Regions from separate parts of the Shewanella sp. MM_2022_3 genome, predicted to be linked through region 1. Evidence: riboswitches for the same ligand, from Rfam matches in the RefSeq annotation. Region 1 holds a riboswitch; the other holds the start of a gene.
What was found. Region 1 has a riboswitch for cobalamin ahead of MMG82_RS19255 (TonB-dependent receptor). Riboswitches for the same ligand answer to the same signal wherever they lie in the genome.

Region 1 (4,392 bases):
CCGAAACCCGTAACCGTATTCGAAAATGATAAGGAAGCCTTATTGCAGTTTGATAACGGTAAACTGCTCCAATTTAAGGAAAATCCGAGTCCACAGTACCGCCATATTCCCTGTGATTTACCCGCTGTCGAGACTGTGGTCACCAATAGTTCGGCCTTTGCGGCGTTAACACAATCCGGTGAGGTGATCACTTGGGGTGATAGCTATGCTGGTGGCGATAGCCGCGAGGTGACTGAGCAGCTTAAGCAAGTTAAGCAAATCGTCTCGATTAAAGATGGGTTTGCCGCGTTACGTCAAGATGGCACTGTGGTGTTCTGGGGCAATGCGGGGAAATATCGCCTCGACAAAGCCCTACAAAACCGCATGACCAATATTACCAAGTTGTTCGCCAATCAAGAGGCCATTGCCGCGCTAGATGCCACAGGCAAGGTACATACTTGGGGTTATGGCCCCTACGGCGGCAATAGTTTGCATGTGCAGGATCAATTAGTTGATGTCGTCGATATCTTTGCCAGAGGACGCAGTTTTGTCGCCCTTAAAAAACAGGGCAGTGCTGTGATTTGGGGGCAGGTTGAAGAGTCGACCAATATGAAAAAGTTACTCCCGCAGCTTACGGATGTGGCGAAGATCGAATATTTTCAACACACCTATGCCGCCTTGAAAAAGGACGGTACTGTGGTGAGTTGGGGCTGGCGCAGTGATGCTTACTCGATCCGCAGCGCCTTAAAGGATGTGGCGAGTATGACGGCAAACAATTGTGCCTTTGCGATTTTAAGTCCTACGGGGGATGCGCATTTTTGGGGCGATGGCATTAACTGTGGTGTCGATTGGATTAAAAAAACCGACATTACAGGCGTGAAGGAGATTATCAGTGTCGGCTCAGGGTTTTTATTACTGCGGGATAAGGCCGTGCCGCAAATTGTGGCCGACGACACTGACTACGCGTATATGTTTGGGTTTCACTATGCCCAAGAGATTCTTGATAAATATTGGCAGGAAGGAAGTGTTATTACTCAAGGACCATCCTCCTTTGTGTTTACGCGTCCCGATGGCAAAGTGGTGCCCGTTGGATATCGCGCCAACCGTGATAATGTGGAAAAGTTAATGGCACGTATTCCGCGTCTCACGTGGTTAGATGGCGCAAATGACGGTTATGTTGGCATTAGCGACAAGGGGGAGTTGGTCTCTTGGTCGATGAATTTGCCCATGTTCGACAAGTCGCCTGTGCAACCTGCTGACTCGTTAGTGATTAAGCCGCTGGATTTAAGCCCGGTTGCCCAATGCGAAACCCCTGAGCAGCGTCAGGCGATTTTAAGTAAAGACAGACCCCAACCAGCGGCAAAAAACTGGGATGGCGTTTTCTAACTCATGTGAGCTTTCTCGCCAATCTGAGATTAATGGACTTTCATCCGTATAGACGTCTATAATGCGCGCGCTTAGGTCTTTAATATTCTGAGCCTTGTTGGGCGTTAACAGGTTTGACGCCCTTTGAACCTAATTTTGAGTCAACCTTCTGTGGTGCTTGCGATGATGAAGTCGCGAGATAATCGGGAAGCCAGTGAAATTCTGGCACTGCCCCCGCAACGGTAAAAGGTGAGAGACGACCGCATTTGATAGGCGTTCACGATGAACACTGAAATCGAGTGTGTAAAGGTCAGTTTCGCGTTCATCTCAAGTTGAGATGGATATAGCCTAAGTCCGGAGACCGGCCCTAAAGGTGTTTTTGAGATTTCGGTGGGCAGATCTCAAAATGCGATAGTGACTATCAGTGTTTTCTACTGAATCAACGGTATCGTGGCGCTAATGCCCCGTTTTCCTTGTAGGAGTTAAAGGTAAAATGGGAACACATCCAACCAAAATTGCGCTGCTGATTGGCAGCCTTTGCAGTGTATCAATTATCGCGCCCGCTGTGGCTGCTGATGAAACTCATGCCGCCAACGTCGATGAGCATATCGTGGTGATTGGTCGTGCTGATAAGACCCCGTTAAATATTGCCGCTAATGTGAATGTGATTGATGCTGCGGCGATTGAAATGAGTGGCGCGACTAATTTGACTGACGTCTTACGTGGTCAGAGCGGTATTCAAATTTCGGATAACAATATTGGTACTAGCTTTGCGATGCGCGGTTTTAGCGCCAGCGCTGCGGTAAACAACACCTTGATTTTGCTCGATGGTCGCCGTCTGAATAACATTGATATTGCTGCGCCTAGCCTGAATGCAATTCCCTTAAATCAGGTTGAACGCATCGAGATTTTATCCGGCAGTGCGGGCGTGCTCTATGGCGATCAAGCCGTGGGTGGCGTGATCAATATTGTGACTAAATCGCCTGAGAATACGGGTGGCAGCGTGCAATTATCCGGCGGTAGCTTTAATACCTATGAAGGTCGCGGCGATGTGTCTGGCGCAATCAACAAGGATTGGCGCTATTTCTTGACCGGAAGCTACAACCAAGGTGACAACTATCGTCAGCATAATGCCAATGAAACGGGCTCTATCCTTGGCCGCATTCAATATAAAACGGCGACTGATTCTTTCTTTGTCGAAACCAGCTATTACGATGATGACCGCGAAAATCCAGGGGCATTGACTAAAGATCAATTTAAAGACAACCCACGTTACTCTGGGAACGATAAGCAATATTCCCATGAAATGACCACTGCGGCGCGTACGGGCTATCAGCATCAGCTTAATCAAAACTGGGCATTAGCGGCGGATCTAGATTACAGCGATACCTTAGTCAGCTCACTCAATTGGGGCCAGAGCCATAATACTCGCTCACTGCTGATGTTTAGCCCTAAGGCGCTTGCCAACTACAGTACCCGTCAAGGTGAGCTAAACCTAGTGACTGGTTTGGATATCAGCCGCGGTAAAGCCGAGTTTGACTCTATGGCGCGCAGTAACGTGCAGGATATGCAAAGTGCTTACCTGCAAGCCACTGTGCCGTTAAGTCACACCTTAAGCTATGTGGTGGGCGGACGTTACGCGCGGGTGACTGACGATCTGGTCGATGGCAATGTGTATCCAAACGGTATTGATTTAGATGAAGATGCCACTGCATTCGAGTTCGGTTTAAATTACCGTCCGAGCGCCGAGCACAGATTCTATCTACGTGGCGATGAAAACTTCCGTTTCGCTAAGGTGGATGAGCAAGCCTACACTCCGAAAGATGTGTATGGCTTAAAGCCGCAGACCGGCCGCTCCTATGAAGCTGGTTGGGATTGGGCTGTTGCCAGCCAAACTTTGCGAGTGAGCCTATACCGCCTCGATTTAGAAGATGAAATTGTCTTCGACCCGAGTGCTGAAAAACCTGTTGGGGGCAGCTTCCAAGGCGCTAACGTCAATGCCGATGCTTCACGCCGTTATGGCGCGAGTGCCGATTGGGATTGGCAGGTGACTAAAGCGTTGCAACTAGGTCTTGAGTACAACTATATCGATGCCGAATTTACCGATGGGGTAAATGATGGCAAGAAATTGTCTTGGGTGGCCGAGCATTCGGGACGCGGTTATGTCAGCATGGATTTTGCCGAACATTTTCAAGTCTTTGCCGAGGCGATTTATACGGGCGATCGCTTTATCGAAGGCGATAATGCTAACCAAGGCGATAAATTGGCTAGTTATGTCTTAGGTAACTTGGCACTTAACTATACCCGTGACGCTTGGTTAGCGAGCCTGCGTATCGATAACCTGTTTGATAAAGACTATGTCAGTGCTGGTTATTATGCTGGTGGAACCTATGACGGCTATTACTCAGGCCGAGGCCGTGATATTCGCTTGACGGTAGGTTACCGCTTCTAAGCCGAATCCTGATAATTAAGTGATTTAGCGCATTTTAAAGCCAGACGTTGTCTGGCTTTGTTATTTCTGCTGTTGGGTGCAGAGAAAAATCATTTTTACGGGTGTAATATAGGCTAAGTCGTTGCTTATACTATAAAGCACATCATCTTTAGGGTTAACGCAATTATTCTACGACTTAGTGCTGAAATTCTTTGTAGTTTGGGTATGATGTGAGCGGTATTCGAATCATCTTATAGCTAATTAACAGGTGTAAAGTGTCCTATGACAGATCTTGAGCAACAGGTTTTTACTCAAGTGAGAGCCATCATAGCGAATGAAGAGCAAGTCATTGGCCGCCGTGGGATCTTAATTCCACTGAAAAAGGCCATTCTTGCCGAAGGCGATATTCGTAATGTGATCGATATTATTTCGAGTGATCCCGCGTTAGCGGCCCATATGTTGATGCGCAGCAATTCGGCGCAAGCTTCTGGTGTGGTTAGCCCTAAGTCTCGCTCTTTAAAAGATGCCTTAATTCGTTTGGGCCAAGTTAATATTTACCGTTACGCCTTTACATTTTATTTGAAAGAACGCCTCGATGAATTGCCTCAACCCTATAA
Region 2 (4,392 bases), on a different contig from region 1:
GTTCGATAACAACTACGACGCATACAGCGGCTATTTTCCATACACACTTAGTACTAAATTAGCTAATCCTCTGCGAAAAACGCGAGTTCGATTAGTTGCGCCGACGCAAAATCAGCAAAAAGAAAAAACTACCTATCGAGGCGGTGATAATCCCAACGGGCAGTTCTTGATTGCCCAGCAAACATCTCGCGAGCACATCAATCCACACCATAAACAAGCCGCCCACTAACGCGGTGAGCAAAATGGGCTGACGCCCGGGAAATAACAAGCGCACCGTATGGGGGATCATTAATCCAACAAAACCTATGCCACCACAGGTCGCCACTAAAACGGCGGTAATTAGTGAGCAGAGCAATAACATATTGAGGCGTAATTTAGGTACATTCACCCCTAAGGTGTGGGCCGTTTCATCCCCCGCCTGCAGGGCCATAATCTGCCGCTTCCAACCGAGGATGATAAAAAAACTCACCAATACAACGATAGATGGCAAAATTAAGAGCGGCCAACTGGCCTTAGCAAAACTGCCCAAACTCCAAAAAAGCACTGATGCCGTGGCCTGCGGGCTGGCAAAATACAACAGCAAGCTGGTTAATGCGCCAAACATAAACGATGTTGCCACCCCAGAGAGCAGCATGCGCTCAACTTGGCTGTTGAGCCCAAGCCCTGACAAGGCGAGAACAATAAGAACGGATAAACTGGCACCAATAAAAGCGCCGAAAGGCAAACTAAACCACAGGAGCCCAGCAAACATTCCAGAGCCACTAAAAATCCCCGAATTGGCAATAACGCCCGCATTACCGAATAGACCAGAGCCAGTAAACAAGGTCAGCATCACCACAGCGCCAAAGGAGGCACCTGAACTGATGCCAAATAAATAAGGGTCAGCAAGCGGATTGCGCGTTACGGTTTGCAGCACACTGCCCGCTAAAGACAGCCCCGCCCCCGCCACAAACGCGAGCAATATCCGTGGCAACCTTAATTCCATCACAATCCGCTCCGTCATCGAGGCGGTAGTTGACGCATCGTCGTTGGCGAAAAATTGATTGAATAGTTTAATAAACACATGCAGCACATCTAAAAAGCTGATATTTGCCGCGCCAAAACTGGCGGCCGCAATCGGGGTCAGCAGAGCAAAACCCACCAAGCCAAGAATCAGCCATTGCTGGCGGGTTAATGGCGTTAAAATATGGGTTAAAAGATTCATCATTATCAGCTTAAACGTGTCAATCATGGCGTGTTTATCTCCCCGTTGATGTTATGGGGAGCGGATACAACCACATCATCCGTCGGTGATTTTTGATAACCATAAAAGTAATTAATTAAAGGATTGGCATGTTGTGGATGGGGCATCACTTGGGCGCAAACCCCAAAAACTTGGGCAATGCGCTCCTCTGTTAATACCTCACTCGGCGTACCCATGGCGCTCACTTGCCCCTTATCCAGTAGCAGCAAACTATCACACAGGGCACTTGCTAAATTCAGATCATGAATAGAGGCAATGACACTAATACCAAGGCTTCGAACCAGCTCCAAAATTTGTATTTGATAGCGCACATCGAGGTGGTTTGTGGGTTCATCTAAAATCAGTAACTGAGGTTGTTGCACGATAGCGCGTGCAATCAGTGCCCGTTGTTTCTCGCCGCCAGAGAGCCGTTCATATTGCTGATAGCGCTTATGGCTAAGACCTACCTTTTCAAGCGCCTTGATAATTTTTTCACTATCACCGCTGGAATTAGTATCGAACATTCCTTTGTGGGGCGTGAGCCCCATAGCAACGAGTTGCTCTGTGGTCATATCAAAATAGTGCGGCGTATCCTGCTGCACCACAGCTACTTTACAGGCAAATGCCTTGGGCGAAAGCTCGTTAATGTCCTGCGAAAACAAACTGATTTGCCCCAGAGTTGGGCGAATAAAACGATATATACAACGCAGTAAACTGGATTTACCCGCACCGTTAGGGCCGATTAATCCCAGCATTTCACCGCGTTGTAGGGCAAAGTTAATCCCAGAAAGAATGGTTTTGCCTTCGATGGTCCAACTTAATTGGCTGACATTGAGTGCCACATTAGTTAGCACCGCCGAAGATTGCACATCTGTTGACGTGGAAGGCTTCATTAAAAGCAGCTCCCACAGGCATATTTTGTACCCAAACCCAGTAGCACCATGGGCCACAGGGCGAAACGTATCAATATCATTTTCTGCTCCCTCGAGTCACCCGCTCGAGAACTAAGGCTGCGCGCAGCGAAAACAGAAATAGGCAGGTCTCCTGACTTGTAGCAAAGAAGGTTCTAGGTTCTAGGCACTTCTTTTAACTACTCACAGTTGCGGGTACAGTTCGGGCTGGCTGACGGGCAGCACCCCGATTCCCTATTATGTTTGGGTTGATTCGGCGTTTATAACGACTATTGCCTTAAGCGAATAGCGCAGGATAAAGCGAAATTCCCAACACCTATTTCTGCGACATTTAAACTTAGCGAACACAATGTGCTATCTGGCTCAAACGTCAGGGAAAAGCATTATCCTATATCTTGCTCATTAGGCAATGCAGTTTAAATCAGAAAATGTTCATCATCCCATTTAGCATGAGATTTCTAACTCAATCAGCATGGCCCGATGGCCAGTCTAAGCGCCAGTATCGAGTTCCATGTTTATCTTCGAGTACATTAATCGTCACCACCGCGGCAACCGGTAAAGTCAGTTGACTGTAAAACCCTACCGTTCTCACCGCCCCCAACGCTCTTGCCATTAAATGACGGATCACTCCGCCGTGGGTCAGAATCCAGATATTGGCTGTGGGTACATTAGCATTACACTCGCCGTGGGCCTGTTCATCATCCAACGCCAGCAGGGCAAACTCTTTATTGAGGATCTGCTCTATTGCGCCATCGATACGAGCCTCGAAACTTGCCATCGTTTCACCATTGGGCGGCGACACGGCCCAAGGATCTTGCCAATAGGCCGCCATGCGCTCGCCATCCTGTTGATATAACTCATCGAGCAAGCGACCATCCCAATCGCCAAAATCCATTTCTTGTAGATCCTCAAGCAGGTTGACCTCAAGCGGCGAAGGCGTTGGTGCAGCTAAATGTGAACTCTCAGACAAGCTGGAATGCGGCTCCAGCGCCAACCCCTTGGCAAATTCAGCGCAGCGCCTTGAGGTAGAGCTGTAAATACCGTGGCACTCTCTGGCCTGCAAAGCGACGGCTGCCAACATCTGCCGCCAGCCCTTCTCGCTCAGTGGAACATCGACTCTGCCACGTAAAATGGCCCCGCCCTCGCATTCCCCATGGCGTAACAGTAATAAGCGAACTTGTTTCATATATGCCTTTTAAAAATCTTAGGACCTAAACTCTAGATTCTAGATTCTAGATTCTAGATTCTAGATTCTAGATTCTAGATTCTCGATTCTCGCTCCTAATGACTTTCACCTTGCCCTGACAATCCGATGTCGCGTATTATGGACGTCTATACGTTTAAATGTCCAAAACAAAAGCTCACGACGTTAATAATAAAATGCAATGTAGCGCACAATTGCGTACTTTGGACTCAACTTAGCTGTAGTAAAGGTAATCATTTATGGCGATATCTCTCCATCGAGCCAGCCAAACACTGGCAGACATTCGCAACCAGTTGTCAAAGCGCATTCTGATTTTAGACGGCGCCATGGGCACTATGATCCAAGGCTACAAGCTAGAAGAAGCCGATTACCGTGGCGAGCGTTTCAAGGATTGGCATACCGACGTTAAGGGCAATAACGATCTTTTAGTGCTCACGCAGCCACACATCATCAAACAAATTCACACCGACTACCTATTAGCCGGTGCCGATATTATTGAAACCAACACTTTCAACGCCACCACTATCGCCATGGCCGACTACGATATGCAGTCGCTGTCCGCCGAAATTAACCGTGAAGGTGCGCGCCTCGCCCGTGAGGCCTGTGATGAAATCGAAAAAGCCACGGGGAAACCACGTTATGTTGCCGGTGTGTTAGGACCCACTAACCGTACCTGCTCTATCAGCCCAGATGTGAACGATCCTGGATATCGCAATATCCACTTTGATGAGTTAGTGACCGCTTATTGCGAATCGACCCGCGCGCTGATTGAAGGCGGCGCCGATATCATTATGGTCGAGACCATCTTCGATACCTTAAACGCCAAAGCCGCGCTATTTGCCATCGAAACCGTGTTCGATGAACTCTTTGGAGCAAATTCGCCAGCGCGTTTGCCAGTGATGATCTCCGGCACTATTACCGATGCCTCGGGTCGAACCCTGACCGGACAAACCACCGAAGCCTTTTATAACTCCCTTCGTCATATCAAACCCTTATCCATCGGCCTTAACTGCGCACTCGGGCCAAAAGAGCTACGCCCCTACGTCGAAGAACTG

Region 2: another riboswitch for cobalamin. It lies ahead of MMG82_RS13745 (ABC transporter ATP-binding protein); the one in region 1 lies ahead of MMG82_RS19255 (TonB-dependent receptor).

The regions. Positions count from the first base shown of each region.
Region 1 is NZ_JAKZGV010000060.1:551-4,942, reverse strand. It holds gene MMG82_RS19260 (hypothetical protein) at 1-1,365, shown strand, start outside; cobalamin riboswitch at 1,500-1,729, shown strand; gene MMG82_RS19255 (TonB-dependent receptor) at 1,838-3,796, shown strand; gene MMG82_RS19250 (HDOD domain-containing protein) at 4,058-4,392, shown strand, end outside.
Region 2 is NZ_JAKZGV010000027.1:4,483-8,874, reverse strand. It holds gene MMG82_RS13750 (iron ABC transporter permease) at 92-1,231, opposite strand; gene MMG82_RS13745 (ABC transporter ATP-binding protein) at 1,228-2,115, opposite strand; cobalamin riboswitch at 2,239-2,421, opposite strand; gene MMG82_RS13740 (histidine phosphatase family protein) at 2,597-3,319, opposite strand; gene metH (methionine synthase) at 3,577-4,392, shown strand, end outside.